4 regions of the Neomoorella thermoacetica genome follow, and region 2 is predicted to be linked to each of the others. Evidence: riboswitches for the same ligand, from Rfam matches in the RefSeq annotation. Region 2 holds a riboswitch; each other region holds the start of a gene.
The links. Region 2 has a riboswitch for cobalamin ahead of MOTHE_RS06985 (ribonucleoside triphosphate reductase). Riboswitches for the same ligand answer to the same signal wherever they lie in the genome.

Region 1 (3,673 bases), 230 kb from region 2:
CTTCCGCGGCCGCGCCGACGACCTGGAACTCCTGGACTGGTTGCGCCTGCGTATCTGGCCCCTGGAGGGTGCCCACGATCCCGAGTCCCTTTATTACTCCGCCCTCCTCGGCATAGGTGAACTCTTCCTGAGCGGGACCACTACCATCGTGGATATGGAAACCGTCCACCATACAGAGGCAGCCATCGAGGCCATCGCCCAAAGCGGCATCCGAGCCATCACCGGCAAAGTGATGATGGATTTTGGCGAAGACGTTCCGGAGACCCTCAGGGAAACCACGGAGGCATCCCTGCAGGAGAGCGTCCAATTGCTTGAGAAGTGGCACGGGCACGATAACGGCCGCATCCAGTACGCCTTCGAGCCCCGCTTTGTGGTCTCCTGTACCGAGGAATTATTATTAAAGGTCCGGGATCTCGCCCGCAAGTACGGTGTTAAAATCCATACCCACGCCTCGGAAAACTTGGGTGAATGCGCCCTGGTGGAAAAGCTCCACCACCGGCGTAACGTCCTCTATCTTGACGATATCGGCCTCACCGGCCCCGGCCTCATCCTTGTCCACTGCATCTGGCTCGATGAAGAAGAGAAAGATATTCTGGCTCGCACTGGTACCAAGGTGGTTCATTGCCCTTCCTCTAACTTAAAGATGGCTTCCGGTATCTGCCCCGTACCGGATCTTTTGAGCCGGGGGACGGTGGTTTCCCTGGCCGCCGATGGCGCGCCCTGCAATAACAACCTGGACGCTTTCATGGAAATGCGGCTGGCGGCGCTAATTCAAAAGCCTGTCCACGGCCCTACGTCCATGCCGGCGTCTGTAATCTTTGAAATGGCCACCCTGGGTGGGGCCCGAGCCATGGGAATGGAAAAGGAAATCGGCAGCCTGGAAGTGGGGAAGAAGGCTGACCTGGCCCTGGTCTCCGTGGATGGCCTCCATACCCAGCCAGAAGACGGCGTTAACGTCTACACCCAGCTGGTCTACCAGGCTAAAGGGTCGGACGTCACCCTGACCATGGTCGACGGCAAAATCGTCATGGAGAAGGGCGAACTGAAGACCATAGATGTCGATGAAGTCCGGCGGAAGGCCAACCAGGCCATCCAGCGTGTCGCCCACAGAGCCGGGCTGGCTTAGCTTTTTAATACACATATAATCTGAATTAGTACCCCTGGACATCCTACCCAGGTTATGATAAAATAGCCTTAAAATGAATATGTTCCAGGCAAATACGGGAAGTCAGTGCAAATCTGACACGGTCCCGCCACTGTGAGGGGGAGCAGGCACCATAAGCCACTGGCCCACACTCAGCAAAATCCTGCCGTTACGGGTTAACTTCGTTCAGAAGTTAGCCGGGACGGTTTAGCTAAAGGGGTTGAGTGCTGGACTGGGAAGGCGGTGCGGTAGCTGTGAGCCCGAGTCAGGATACCGGTTGCCTGGGAAACCTTTACCCCTACGTCGGATAGGGGGTGGTTGGCCAGAATCATGGCAAGCAAACCCTCTGCTTTAGGTAGGAGCAGGGGGTTTTTAAATTGCATACAGAGTGGGTGCGCGGTCTCGAGTAGACCGGGCTTAAATTCAGCCGCCGGCAGGGGAGAGGTGGAGCAAAACGCCGCCTGGAAGCGGGGACTTGCAGCCACCGATGATGCCCGGCCAACAGGCTAGCCTGTCTGAATTCCACCAGGGGATTAACCCGGGGAGGTGGTGTATTGAGGCATGCCTGTTTGACGGCAGCACCATTCGCTCCCCGGCATTATTGCCGGGGATTTTAGTTTTCGCAAGGAGGGCATGGCCTCTTGATTTTGGTGGTAGGGAGTACCGGGGAGGGAAGGCAGTTAACCCGCAGCCTCCGGGAGGCCGGTTATCAAATTGTAACCTGGGCTGACAGTACCTACGGAGAGCAGCTGGCCCGGCAGGATGGGGCGGTAGCAATATTAACAGGTCCTTTTACGGAGGATAATCTAGCTGCCCTGGAGAGTAACAGGCAGTTGGAAGCAGTCATTGATGCCACCCTACCTTATCCCAACCATATATCCCGGACCCTGGAAGCCTGGTGCCGGCAACAACAGATATATTACCTGCGTTTTTTACGTGCCGAGACAAGGCTGCCGGATGACAATCTCATCTATCAGGTGGCCACCTGGGACGAAGCCGCTCGAACAGCCGCACGGCTGGGAGAGACCATTTTTTTAACAACCGGTACCAATAACCTGGAAGTTTTCGTCAAAAACCCGCTGCTAAAAGGCAAGCGAATCGTGGTCCGGGTATTACCTGAACACCAGGTAATTAAAAAATGCCAGGACTTGGGCTTGACGCCCCGCGACATTATCGCCATGCAGGGGCCTTTCTCCAAAGAAATAAATAAAGCCATGTTTAAAGCCTGCAAGGCTGGCGTCGTCGTCACCCGCGATGCCGGCCCGGCTGGCGGCACCGAGGCCAAAATCGCCGCCGCCCTGGCGCTAAAAATACCGGTAGTAGTAATCAAGCGGCCTGCCATTCAGTACCGTTACCCTGTCTATACAGTTTCTGAAGCCGTCGCCCTGCTGCAAAAGATAGCGCCTCCGCAATTAGATGTGGGAAATGAGACGTGAAGGGGGTACATACGATGTTCCGCCGTACAACCTGGTTAACACTGTATCTTCTCCTGGCTATGGCCGCGCTGGCCCGGCCGGCCTTTGCCATGCATATCGCCGAAGGCTTCCTGCCTTTCAATTGGGCCGCCTTTTGGTTTATCGTCGTCCTGCCCTTCTGGATCTGGGGCCTGCGCTCCATCCGGCATACCGTTAAAAGTAACCCCGGCCTGAAAATGCTCCTGGGCCTGGCCGGCGCCTATACCTTTGTCCTCTCGGCCTTGAAACTCCCTTCAGTGACCGGGAGCTGTTCCCATCCTACCGGCATCGGCCTGGGGGCCGTTCTCTTCGGCCCGGCAGCCATGAGCATCCTGGGGGGCATTGTTCTCCTCTTCCAGGCCCTGTTACTGGCCCACGGGGGTCTTAGTACCCTGGGCGCCAACACCTTTTCCATGGCCGTCGTCGGTCCCTTTGTGGCCTACGGCCTTTACCGCCTGGTAAGAAAGCTCAAAGGGTCAATGCCCCTGGCCGTCTTCCTGGCTGCCACCCTGGGTGATTTGATGACCTATGTCACCACCTCCCTCCAGCTCGCCCTGGCTTTCCCGGCCCAGGCCGGGGGAGTGGTAGCTTCCATGCTCAAATTCATGGGCATCTTTGCCGTTACCCAACTACCTCTGGCCATCAGTGAGGGCTTTTTAACGGTCATCGTCTTTAACCTTCTGGCCACCTATAACAAAAACGACCTGGAGGAGCTGTCAATCATGCCGGGGAAGACGGCGGCTGAAGGTGGCCCCAGCCGGCAGTACAGCCGGTAAAAGAACGCCCGGAACGTCCCTATCGCAACACTTCAAATATGGCAGTTGTTCAGTGGAGCCACTCATGGGGGCTGGCGCCCCCATCACGATAAAAATCAAGCCACCCCCGCCGCCGAGCAAGGCTAAGCGCGAAGTTTGCTAGCCGAGAACCACCGGAGCCCGCAGACTGTACCATCCAGCCCATTAGAAGCTGGAGTACAGCCCAACCAGCAATCGCCATTTTTGCTAAAACCCTATTTTCGGAGGAGGCGTAATTAATGAGTACCGCCCATAAAAATTTCTTGTTACTCCTTATGGTT
Region 2 (3,673 bases):
ATTGAGATGATAATGACGGCAAAGGTCATTTAATTGATCAACACAGTTGTGGCAGGGAGTAGCCACTATCCCGGCCCCGGTGCGCTGAATTTGCTCTATTTTAACCTTGCCTTTGGCCAGACGTTCCTGGCCGAACTCGCTCAAAGAGAGCATGCCGCCACCGCCGCCGCAGCAGTAGTTATTCTCACGGCTCGGCGTCATTTCGCGAAAATCGGTGACCGCTGCCTGCAGTACCCGCCGCGGTTCTTCAAAGATACCTTCCTTGCGGCCTAGATTGCAGGGGTCATGATAGGTTACCGGCTCGCTGTTGCGGGAGGGGTCCAGGCGGATACGGCCTGCATCCAGGTATTCGGCCATTAGCTGGACAATACTGCGTACGGGGAAGGGGAGTTTATGCCCCAGCCAGCGTTCGGGCCCCCAGCGGATGGCGCGGAAGGCATGGCCGCACTCGGTCATGATCAACTCCTGGCAGCCCAGGCGCTCCACCTCATCCGCCAGGCGCTGCACCAGGATAGCGCCGGCTTTGTCGTCCCCGGAGAAAAGGGCGTAGTTGGTCGCGTCCCAGGAGCGGCTGGAGAGGGTCCAGCTCTCGCTGGCGGCATAAAACACCTTGGCGGCCGCCAGGATGGATAGAGGGAAAAACTTTGCTTCCCGCGGGTTGATAACGTACATTACCCTGGCGCCTTTTTTATCTACCGGTATTTCCGCCCGGGGGCCGAACTCAGCCTGGAGTTCTTCTTGCATCCAGTCCAGGGTATCGAGATAATCCTCCCGGCTGATCCCCATATTATTACCAGAAGTAACTGCTAGATCAACAACTTTTTGTAAATTTTCGGGGACCCGGCCTTCCTCCGCCAGGTGGCTGCGCAGGGCCCGGACCAGGTCGCCCATATTCACACCTACCGGGCAGTAAACCGTACAGCGGCCACACATGGTGCAGAGCCAGATCATGTCCGATGCCAGGACTTTGTCCTCCATCCCCCATAGGAGCAGGCGGACGATTTTACGGGGATCAACAGGTGCGCCTATATCGCCGGTGGGACAGCCGCCGCTGCAGACGCCGCAGGTAAGGCAAGATCGTAGGGTAGCTTCTCCCAGGGCACCGGTTATTTTTTCATGTAAATTTTGATAAAGGGGTGGAAAAAGACTCTCTTCAATGGCGGGTGAAAAAGGCATTTAAAGATTCCTCCTGAAGTTTATCCATCATTGCCTTGGCAGTACATGTTTCTTCTCTGCCAGCAGGGGCGCGTGGCTGTAGTCGCTGTTTCTACGGAGCTTCCTGAACGGCCTCGAACATCCTGCCACCAGGGGTAAAAGGCGAGATAGGCTGGAAGGGTGGAAAGATTACAACGCTTGCTGTTTTTTTGTTCCCAGCGCCGCAGGTGGTTCGCAGAGATATCTAACACCTGGATAACCATACCGATGGGAAACATTAATTTTTTCGTCCCGGTTAATCTTATTTTTACTTATATCATATTTCCTGTTAATAACGATGTCAATAAACTTACAAAAAAAATTATAAAAAACCTTGTATTGAACATAAAAGATGCTTTTAGGAAACGAAACAGGAAAACCTTGATTTAAAATAACAGGTTAACGTAAAATAGAGCTGCAATTAAATTTATAACCCGATTGCCAGGCGAGGCGACTATCTATGACCGAACAAATGCTGTACCCAATAAGCGTTGTGGCTGAGCTACTTGGCATCCAGCCGGGCACCCTGCGGGTTTGGGAGAGGCATAAGCTCATACAACCCGCCCGGAAGAACGGGCGGCGTCTATACTCCAATAATGACTTGAAGCGCTTGCGTTTTATTAAAAGGCTTATAGATAAGGGCTTTAATTTAAACTCTTTGAAACACTACCTGGCATTTTATCCTTGCTGGTTATTAGAAGACTGCCCGTCCTGTTCCCATAAAACTGAGCGTATAGGCTGTGCCAAGCCTTGCTGGAAGGAAGAAGGGACTTACTGCCTGATTTCCTTCGAAGACCCCTCCCTTTGCAGTAAATGTCCTTATAAAAAGCAAGAAAAGAAGTAGAACCGCCCCTGAACACAGGGGAAGCGTAGGCGGGTATGAAGTGAACACGCGGTCGGGCAGGAATTTGCTGCATCTTTGTCGAACAGTGTATTACCAGAAAAACATTCCAACGGGTGCCAGGGAAGCCGGTGGGAATCCGGTGCGGTGCCGCCACTGTGAGGGGGAGCACCTGCTAAAGGAGCCACTGGTCCAGCACTCAGCAAGATTTTTCCCCCTACGGGTTAATATCTTAATAGTTTTAATAAGAAGTAGCCTGAGTAGGGTAGATAGGAGCTTGAGTGCCGGACTGGGAAGGCAGCAGGGAGCGTTGAACCCGAGCCAGGAGACCTGCCCGTGGGATTGCACCGTAAAACCACGGCCATGGTGAAGGTGAGGTAAGGGAGGATTTACCCCAGCTACGCAGGCGTGGTTGGGGTTTTTCATTTTCATAGGTGAAGGGAGATTAAGTTTAATCATGATACCGAAGAAAATCATCAAGCGCGACGGCCGGGTAGTGGACTTTGACGAGGAAAGGATTATCAATGCTATTTACAAAGCGGCCCAGGCTGTCGGGGGCCAGGACCGGCGCCAGGCCAGCCAACTGGCCAACCAGGTGACGGCCCTTCTGGCGGAAAAATTTGTCGACAGGCTGCCTACCGTCGAAGACGTACAGGACCTGGTGGAAAAAGTATTGATTGAGAACGGCCATGCCCGGACGGCCAAGGCTTATATCCTTTACCGGCAACAACATGCGGAATGGCGGGATTTTCGCCACCTCCTGGTCAACGTGCAGGAAATGGTCCAGGGCTACCTTGACGGTCAGGACTGGCGGATTAATGAGAACAGCAACATGAATTATTCCCTCCAGGGCCTCAACAACCATATCATTGCCGCCGTCAGTTCCAGGTACTGGCTGGAAAAGGTCTACCCGCCGGCTATCCGCGAGGCCCATGAAAGGGGCGATATTCATATCCACGATCTAGGGTTGCTGGCGCCCTATTGCTGTGGCTGGGACCTGGCCGATTTACTGGAAAGCGGCTTTGCCGGCGTGGGGCAGAAGGTGGAAAGCGCGCCGCCCAGGCATTTCCGGACGGCCCTGGGGCAGATAGCCAATTTCTTTTATACCTTGCAGGGAGAAGCAGCTGGTGCCCAGGCCTTTTCCAGTTTCGATACTTACCTCGCTCCCTTTATCCGTTACGACGGCCTGGACTACCGGGAAGTCAAGCAGGCCCTGCAGGAGTTTATCTTTAATCTCAATGTGCCCACCAGGGTGGGTTTCCAGACGCCCTTTGTCAACCTGACCATGGATGTGGTCGTACCGCAGGTTTTAGCCGGCGAGCCGGTGATCATCGGCGGCGAGCGGCGTAAGGAATGCTACGGCGACTTCCAGCAAGAGATGGACTGGCTGAATATAGCCTTTTGCGAGGTGATGATGGAGGGGGACGCCCGGGGCCGCATTTTTACCTTCCCTATACCCACGTACAACATCACGCCTGATTTTCCCTGGGAAAGCCCGGTGGCAGACAGGATCATGGCCATGACGGCCAAATACGGCATCCCCTACTTTGCCAACTTTATCAACTCCGATTTAAAGCCCGAAGACGTACGCAGCATGTGCTGCCGCCTGCGCCTGGATAACCGGGAACTGAAGAAACG
Region 3 (3,673 bases), 270 kb from region 2:
CCTTACCGAAGCCGGCAAGTTCAAGGGCTCTAATCACCTCCGGCCCCTGATAGTAGTTGCTCACTATTTCTTCATCAACTGTGCCCTTTAGGATGAAAGGTTGGTGGCGGTATTCCCTCAAGAAGAGTTCTATGGCTTTCCTGGCGTCGGCCTTACAGGCGAAGGGACGGCGGGAAAGATCTTTGGCGGCCTTTTCCAGAACTTCTCTTTGCTTAGCCCACTTTTTCAAGAGACTATTCTCTTTGCGCTTATCCAGGGTTGTGGAGTGGACCACGATTAACCGGTAATCGCGGCCGTCTATTTCCCGGACAAAGCTCTGGCTTTTATAGCAAGCAGCATCTTTCTTGGGGCTTAGTTTCCCGATCTCCTGCCAGGTGCCGGTGCGGAAGGCCTCAGCCTTAATCTCCTTGTTAAGGCCGAAGTTCTCCGGTAACAGGGAGATGAACTGGAGGGCGGGTTTGTTACCTTCCTCCTGAACCAAAAGAGCCAGGTTATCCTTAGTTACCAGGGCGCAGTCCGCCACGAAAATGACCTCTTTAAGCTTTTCCGGCTTGAAGGTTTGGACCAATTCCTCTATAACCTGGGGGTACCAGGACTTATCACTGCTATTGCCGTCCAAGCTCTGAGCCAAAATGGGCAACCCATCTCTATTTACGGTCAAGCCGATGAGAAACTGTTTGAGGTCGGGGCGATGATCTTTACTAAAACCAAAAGTGATATCTAAATCTCCTTCACCATCATAGGCTCCTTGCACGGAAATGGAGGTGGTATCGACGTGGATGCCCGCAATGGATACGTTATGGGTGGCGGCGGCAGTTAAAGCAATGCTGGAGAACAACTTCTTCAGCTGGCCGCTGGTGAAGAGTTTATCCAGGGCCCGGCCCAGAGCATCATCGTTAAAATCTTCAGGCCGGACCTGTTGCTCAGCTCCAAACAAAACCTCCAGGTCCTGGTTCTCATAAAAGCGCTCCACATGATAGAGGGCCTCCCGGTCTACCAGGAGATTAATGATCAGCGCCTTAACCCGATTTCCCGGGGAAAGATGGCACTGGGCCGGGTCCCAGTCAACTACGGCATCTATGATTTCTGCTATCTTCAGGACGTCACATAACCTGGAGATAAGGGCTGCGGGACCGGCCCGGAAGAAGCGCATATTATCCATGGCTACAGGCATCGAACATTCCTCCAGAATTCTCTTAGAGGAATGATTCGACACTGAATTAGAAATTCCTGGTTAGAAGATTCTCTCTACTTTTATTTCTTTCTGCACCCTATAAAAATTATTTTTGGGTTCCTCACTGGGTGCGGAATATGGGTTTTATAATACGCAGTTGATATTTCTTTCTTCCCACGGGAAATCCTGCTAATCTCATTAAAAAGCTCGATTGCAAATAATTGTTCCACCACCCCCCACGCCTAAAGTCCGGGAAATCTGCAGATATCTGCAGGGCCCAGGAATTTCGTTCTTGGCCACCCTGGGTCTCTATCTTACCGGAGAAAGCCGAGTGCCGTCACATTCATAGCAAAACGTCGAAAGACCTTACATCCCACCTATAGTCTCTCTCCTTTAGCTTAACAAATGTCCTTCAATGCTATAACTCCGTCAAAGAGGCTTTACAGGCTTTTGCTCGTGTGGGTTGGGTTTTAAAACGGTAGCGAAGTAATCATTTGATTATGGTTATAATAACTAACATGGCCCTATTTATGAGATTTAAAGATGCAGAGGGGCTATCGTATACGTTAATTCTCCTTGGACTTACTTCTATTAACTTAAGGTGGGAGTAAGGCAGTGCCGGTAGTGACGATATCTTCAAAAGGGCAGCTAATTATCCCTGCTGAAATCCGGAAATAACATACCATCAAGCAAGGGGACAAGTTTGAGGTGCGGGTGGCCGAGGGAAAGCTGGTATTAGTCCCCCTGAAGGAAAAGCCCTTCGTGCGTTTGTACGGGGCATTAAAGGGTGAAACCAACCTGGTCCGGTCACTGCAAGAAGAACATGCCAGGGAGACCGAAAAGGAAAACCGGCGGGTAGAGTTGCGGGTCGGCATAGGTGACCATCGACCATAGAGGAGTTTGAACATTTCTCCTATCACAGTGACATTTTCTCAGTCCGCTTACAGGGTGACAATATCACTGTCCGGTGACACATATTTTACAAAGGGCCTTTACAGAAAACAGGCGAACAATTATAATTTTAGAATAGAAAGTTGCATATGGTTACTTTTCAGGTGCCCGCAAGGGAGAATAGGGAACCGGGTGCGAATCCCGGACGGACCCGCCACTGTGAAGGTGAGCACTTGCCAGACCACTCCTTAATGGGGGAAGGGGCAAAGGTGTGATGATCCGAGTCAGGAGACCTGCCTGAAAAGTTTATGCCGCCCTCGCGGAAGGGGCGGGCGTAAGCATGGATGATGGTAAAGTCCACGCTGAGATATGGCGTGGACTTTATTTTTTATCAATCAAACAAAGGGAGAGGATGATTTATGGCATAGGTTCCTTGTGCATGGCTGTCATTGCAGGGTTTTACCCGGTCATCAAGAAAGCGAAAAAATACTGTGAAGAAGGCAAACATTGCGGCGTAAACCGCTGTTGGAGTTGCAAAAATACAGTGGGAGGGAGAATAGTTGAACCTGATAGAAAGCGCCCGGGCCGGCTTGATTACCCCCGAAATGGAGCAGGTGGCCGTTCAGGAGGGTGTAACTCCGGAATTCGTGAGGCAGGGTGTGGCTGATGGGACGATAGTCATCCTGCGCAATGCCCGCCGGCAGAACGTCACTCCAGTTGGTGTCGGTAAAGGGCTGAGGACAAAGGTCAGCGCCAGCGTCGGTTTGTACGGAGAGACGGGCGGTATTGATGTGGAGGTTGCCAAGATTAAAGCCGCCGTGGAAGCGGGAACGGACGCCATCATGGATCTGAGCGTCAGCGGGGACATCGAGGCCATGCTTGCGGAAACGCTGGCCGTTTCCCCCAAGCCCGTCGGTACCTTGCCCCTTTACCAGGCCATGGCCGAAGCCGGCAGAAAATACGGTTCTTCCGTTAACATGAGAGATGAAGACTTGTTTGATGTAATTGAACGCCACGCGGCCGCCGGGGTAGACTTTCTGGCCCTGCACTGCGGGACTACTATGAATATTGTAGAACGCGCCAGAAACGAGGGCCGGATCGATCCTCTGGTAAGCTACGGGGGTTCCCACCTGATCGGGTGGATGCTGGCGAACCGGAGGGAAAACCCCCTTTATGAACACTTTGACCGGGTTCTTGCGATTGCCCGGAAGTACGATGTTACCATCAGCTTTGCCGACGGCATGCGACCGGGATGCCTGGCCGATTCCCTGGATGGCCCCCAGGTGGAAGAGCTGGTTGTTTTGGGAGAGCTGGTCAGGCGGGCGAGGGAAGCCGGTGTACAGGTGATGGTAAAAGGGCCGGGTCATGTACCCTTGCAGCAACTAAAGGCGACGGTTGTCCTGGAAAAAAGTCTCTGCCACGGGGCGCCGTATTTTGTCTTCGGCCCCCTGGTAACAGATATCGCAATCGGTTATGACCATATCAATGCTGCTATCGGGGGTGCCTTGAGCGCCTGGGCGGGTGCGGAGTTTCTCTGTTATGTAACTGCCGCCGAACATGTGGGGATTCCGGATATTGACCAGGTCCGGGAGGGAGTGATTGCCGCTC
Region 4 (3,673 bases), 380 kb from region 2:
TATAATATATAGCAAAGAATATACTTGGGGATAGAAATATGGTCGTAAGCGCCGATTTACATACCCATACTACAGCTTCTGACGGACAGCTATGCCCGGCCAAGATGGTAAGGCTGGCCCGGGAAAGGGGACTGACGGCCCTGGGCATTACCGACCATGATACCGTTTCTGGCCTTGCTGAAGCCCTGGCTGCCGGCCGTGAAGTGGGCTTAAAGGTTATTCCCGGGATAGAATTGAGTACCGAATGGGAGGGGCGGGAGATTCACCTTCTAGGTTATGGCCTGGACTGGGAGCAGGGAGAACTCATGGCTTTTCTGGAAACCATGCGCCAGGCTCGCCAGCGGCGCAATCTGAAGATCGTAGCCAGGCTCAGGGATCTGGGTTATAACCTGACCATGGCTGACGTCGCGAGGGAAGCCAAGGGTGAGACTACAGGCCGTCCCCATATAGCGGCGGCACTGGTCCAGAAGGGATATCTGCCCTCCATTGATGCCGCCTTTAAAGCCCTCCTGGATAGGGGTCGACCGGCCTATGTACCACGGGCTAAAATTCCGCCCTCTGTGGCTGTGAAGGTAATTCTGGAGGCAGGTGGGGTACCTGTTCTGGCCCACCCCGGGCTGAGCCAGGCCGATGACATTATTCCCGCGTTGGTAAACTCCGGGCTCCAGGGCCTGGAGGTTTATTACCCCCACCATGATCCTGTCACCAGGGAGCGTTACCTGAAACTAGCCTCCAGGTACGATTTGGTAGTGACTGGTGGTTCCGATTTCCATGGCCGGTCGGGAGACAGCCATGCTGATCTGGGTTCCTGCACCATCGGAGCTCCGGAACTGGTACGGCTCAAGGAGAGGTGGCAAAGGATCAGGGATGCGGGCGACTAAGGATTAGTTTTTGGTCATATACTTTAGCAAGAAATAAAAGGGGGTGGGCCCGTTGGCTGGAGATAGCCAGGTAGCCCTTTACCAGCGTATTCAAGAGCTGGAGAACAGAGTTGAACAACTGCGGATCAGCCGGCGTGTCCTGATGCGCCTGGTGGAAAAAAGTGAAAACGAAAAATGGGAGCTGGTAAACCGCCTGCGCCAGGAAAAAGAGCAACTCCGGGCTCGTAACCGCCGTTACGCCCGGGTCATCTGGCAAAAAAATAGAGAGTTGGTATTCCTTAACTGTAAACTCCGGGGGGATATTGTATCATAGGACTTGACCTGGGCCAGGTGGTGGTTTATACTATAAGCAAATTTAATAAACAACAGGTGCCTGCAGGGTTAAAAGGGAATCAGGTGTAAATCCTGAGCGGTCGCGCCACTGTAACCGGGGAGTTTTTCCTCAGAGGCCACTGGTGATCTACTGGGAAGGCGAGGAAAAGTAATGAGCCGGGAGCCAGGAAACCTGCCTGTTGGTTCAACCCTCGCGTAAAGGGGCGAAATATAAACTTAAGGTTCTTACTCCAGCCATGGTCGCGAGGCTGGAGTTTGTTCTTTATAAACCTCCCATGCCGCCGGGGGAAACCATGTATTCTAACGTGGGGAGAGTATTATATGGAACGCGGGCCGCTAATTATGGTGACCGGGGGAAGCCGGAGCGGCAAGAGTAGCCTGGCCGAGAAACTGGCCGGGGAAGCAGGTGGCCAAGTGGTTTATCTGGCAACGGCCATGATTAATGATGAAGAAATGGCCGCCCGGGTAGACCTCCATCGAAACCGGCGGCCAGCCAGCTGGCGGACGATAGAAACCCCCCTGGAAGTCATCGAGACCATAAGACAGGAAGGCCGGCAGGCTGACACCCTGCTCCTTGATAGCCTGGGAATGTGGCTCAGTAATCTCTTGAACAATTACCATTACGAGGCTGAAAAAAACCGGGAACAAAGGGAAGAGTTGATAGCAAGGATTACCTCCAGATTCAGGGAACTGGCAACTACAGCCTACCAGGTCAGGGCCAGGGTAATTGTAGTTACTGAAGAAGTAGGTCTGGGCCTGGTGCCACCCTATCCCCTGGGACGGCTGTTTCGCGATCTCCTGGGCCTGGCTAACCAGGAATTAGCCCGCCAGGCGGACAGGGTATACCTGGTGGTGGCAGGGCTGCCTGTAGTCCTTAAAGGTGGGGAACAAGCTGTAACTGCGTGGTAAACCTTGGGGTTACAGGGCGAGCCCTAAAAGCGTCTCATCCTGCCACCGACCTGTGGCTTCCAGAGAAAACTACACTTGCCGACATTTTTCTGAAGCGAGCTATTTTCGGAGGAAAAAGCAGTGGTCCAAAAATTACGTCGGGGTTATACCACGGGGACCTGCGCTGCAGGGGCAGCCAAGGCAGCAGCCCTGGCCCTGTGGCGAGGGGAAGAGGTCCAAGAAATTACCCTGACCCTGCCCCGGGGAGAAATAATAACTTTACCCGTTACCGTACATAAAGGTGTTGAAGAGGCCGAAGCCATCATCATAAAAGACGCCGGTGATGACCCCGATGTTACCCACGGAGTTGCCATTCACGTAAGGGCCAGGAAACAAGCCGGGGGCATTACCCTGCGGGGCGGCGAGGGTATAGGGATAGTCACCCGCCCCGGCCTGGCGGTGCCGGTGGGGGAACCGGCCATTAACCCCGTGCCCCGGGCCATGATCAAGGAGGCCGTAGCTGCCATTGTTCCCCCTGGCTTGGGTATGGAATTGGAGATTAGCATTCCGGAAGGCGCAAGGTTAGCCAGGCGTACCCTCAATCCCCGCCTGGGGATCGAGGGCGGTTTATCTATCCTCGGCACCACCGGCATCGTCGAACCCATGTCCGAAGAGGCCTTCCGGAACTCCCTGGTTCCCCAAATCGATGTTGCCCTGGCCGCCGGCTGGGAGACCCTGGTTTTAACCCCTGGTCGCCTGGGCCAGCGCCAGGCGGAAGAGAAATATGGTTTACCTGCCACCGCCATTATCTTAACCAGCAATTTTATTGGTTATCTCCTGGAAGCCTGTGTTGAACGCCGGGTCAAAAGGGTCCTCCTGTGGGGCCATGGGGGTAAGCTGGTGAAAGTAGCGGGTGGCATTTTTTATACCCATAGCCATGTTGCCGATGCCCGCCAGGAGATTATTGCCGCCCTGGCGGCAGCCGCCGGAGCTTCCCGGGAAATAGTGCAACAGATACTTGCAGCCACTACAGTAGAAGCGGTCCAGGAAGTTATCCGGGGGTCGGATTTTGAGCCCGGTTTTTGGGACTCCCTGGCAGCCAGGGCCAGCCAGCGGGCCACTGACCTGGTCCACGGGGAATTAACAGTGGGTACGGCCCTTCTGAATCTTCAGGGGGACATCATGGGTCGGGATGAGGTAGCCCGGCAGATAATGGGGGACTGGGGCTATGACCGTTAGTAAAGGATGGTTGACTGTGATCGGGGTTGGCCCCGGCAGCCCGGAATACCTGACACCAGCGGCCCGGCGGGCTGCCCTGGCGGCGGAAATCCTGGTAGGGGGCCCCAGGGCCCTGCAACTCTTCGCTGATTTACCGCGGGAAAAACAGGTAATCGGGGGGGACCTGGAAAAGATATATTCTTTTTTGCTCCAGGTACGTCCCCGTCCCACTGCCGTGCTGGTATCGGGTGACCCGGGCTTCTTTAGCCTCCTGGGCTGGCTGAAACGCAAGTTCCCCGAGGAGGAGATAAGGGTCATCCCGGGTATCAGTTCCATCCAGCTCGCCTTTGCCC

Region 1: linked by a shared signal. The riboswitch ahead of cobK (precorrin-6A reductase) and the one ahead of MOTHE_RS06985 (ribonucleoside triphosphate reductase) in region 2 are both predicted to bind cobalamin.
Region 3: linked by a shared signal. The riboswitch ahead of thiC (phosphomethylpyrimidine synthase ThiC) and the one ahead of MOTHE_RS06985 (ribonucleoside triphosphate reductase) in region 2 are both predicted to bind cobalamin.
Region 4: linked by a shared signal. The riboswitch ahead of cobU (bifunctional adenosylcobinamide kinase/adenosylcobinamide-phosphate guanylyltransferase) and the one ahead of MOTHE_RS06985 (ribonucleoside triphosphate reductase) in region 2 are both predicted to bind cobalamin.

Annotation. Positions count from the first base shown of each region.
Region 1 covers NZ_CP012369.1:1,153,656-1,157,328, reverse strand. The annotation lists gene MOTHE_RS05815 (5'-deoxyadenosine deaminase) at 1-1,126, shown strand, start outside; cobalamin riboswitch at 1,196-1,443, shown strand; gene cobK (precorrin-6A reductase) at 1,795-2,580, shown strand; gene MOTHE_RS05805 (energy-coupling factor ABC transporter permease) at 2,595-3,374, shown strand; gene MOTHE_RS05800 (energy-coupling factor ABC transporter substrate-binding protein) at 3,632-3,673, shown strand, end outside.
Region 2 covers NZ_CP012369.1:1,387,731-1,391,403, reverse strand. The annotation lists gene MOTHE_RS06995 ((Fe-S)-binding protein) at 1-1,176, opposite strand, end outside; gene MOTHE_RS14260 (MerR family transcriptional regulator) at 1,655-2,038, shown strand; cobalamin riboswitch at 2,133-2,387, shown strand; gene MOTHE_RS06985 (ribonucleoside triphosphate reductase) at 2,493-3,673, shown strand, end outside.
Region 3 covers NZ_CP012369.1:1,662,337-1,666,009, reverse strand. The annotation lists gene MOTHE_RS08385 (IS1634 family transposase) at 1-1,174, opposite strand, end outside; gene MOTHE_RS08380 (hypothetical protein) at 1,889-2,068, shown strand; cobalamin riboswitch at 2,211-2,380, shown strand; gene thiC (phosphomethylpyrimidine synthase ThiC) at 2,626-3,673, shown strand, end outside.
Region 4 covers NZ_CP012369.1:1,009,979-1,013,651, forward strand. The annotation lists gene MOTHE_RS05065 (PHP domain-containing protein) at 39-881, shown strand; gene MOTHE_RS05070 (hypothetical protein) at 934-1,194, shown strand; cobalamin riboswitch at 1,232-1,408, shown strand; gene cobU (bifunctional adenosylcobinamide kinase/adenosylcobinamide-phosphate guanylyltransferase) at 1,536-2,123, shown strand; gene cbiD (cobalt-precorrin-5B (C(1))-methyltransferase CbiD) at 2,244-3,341, shown strand; gene cbiE (precorrin-6y C5,15-methyltransferase (decarboxylating) subunit CbiE) at 3,331-3,673, shown strand, end outside.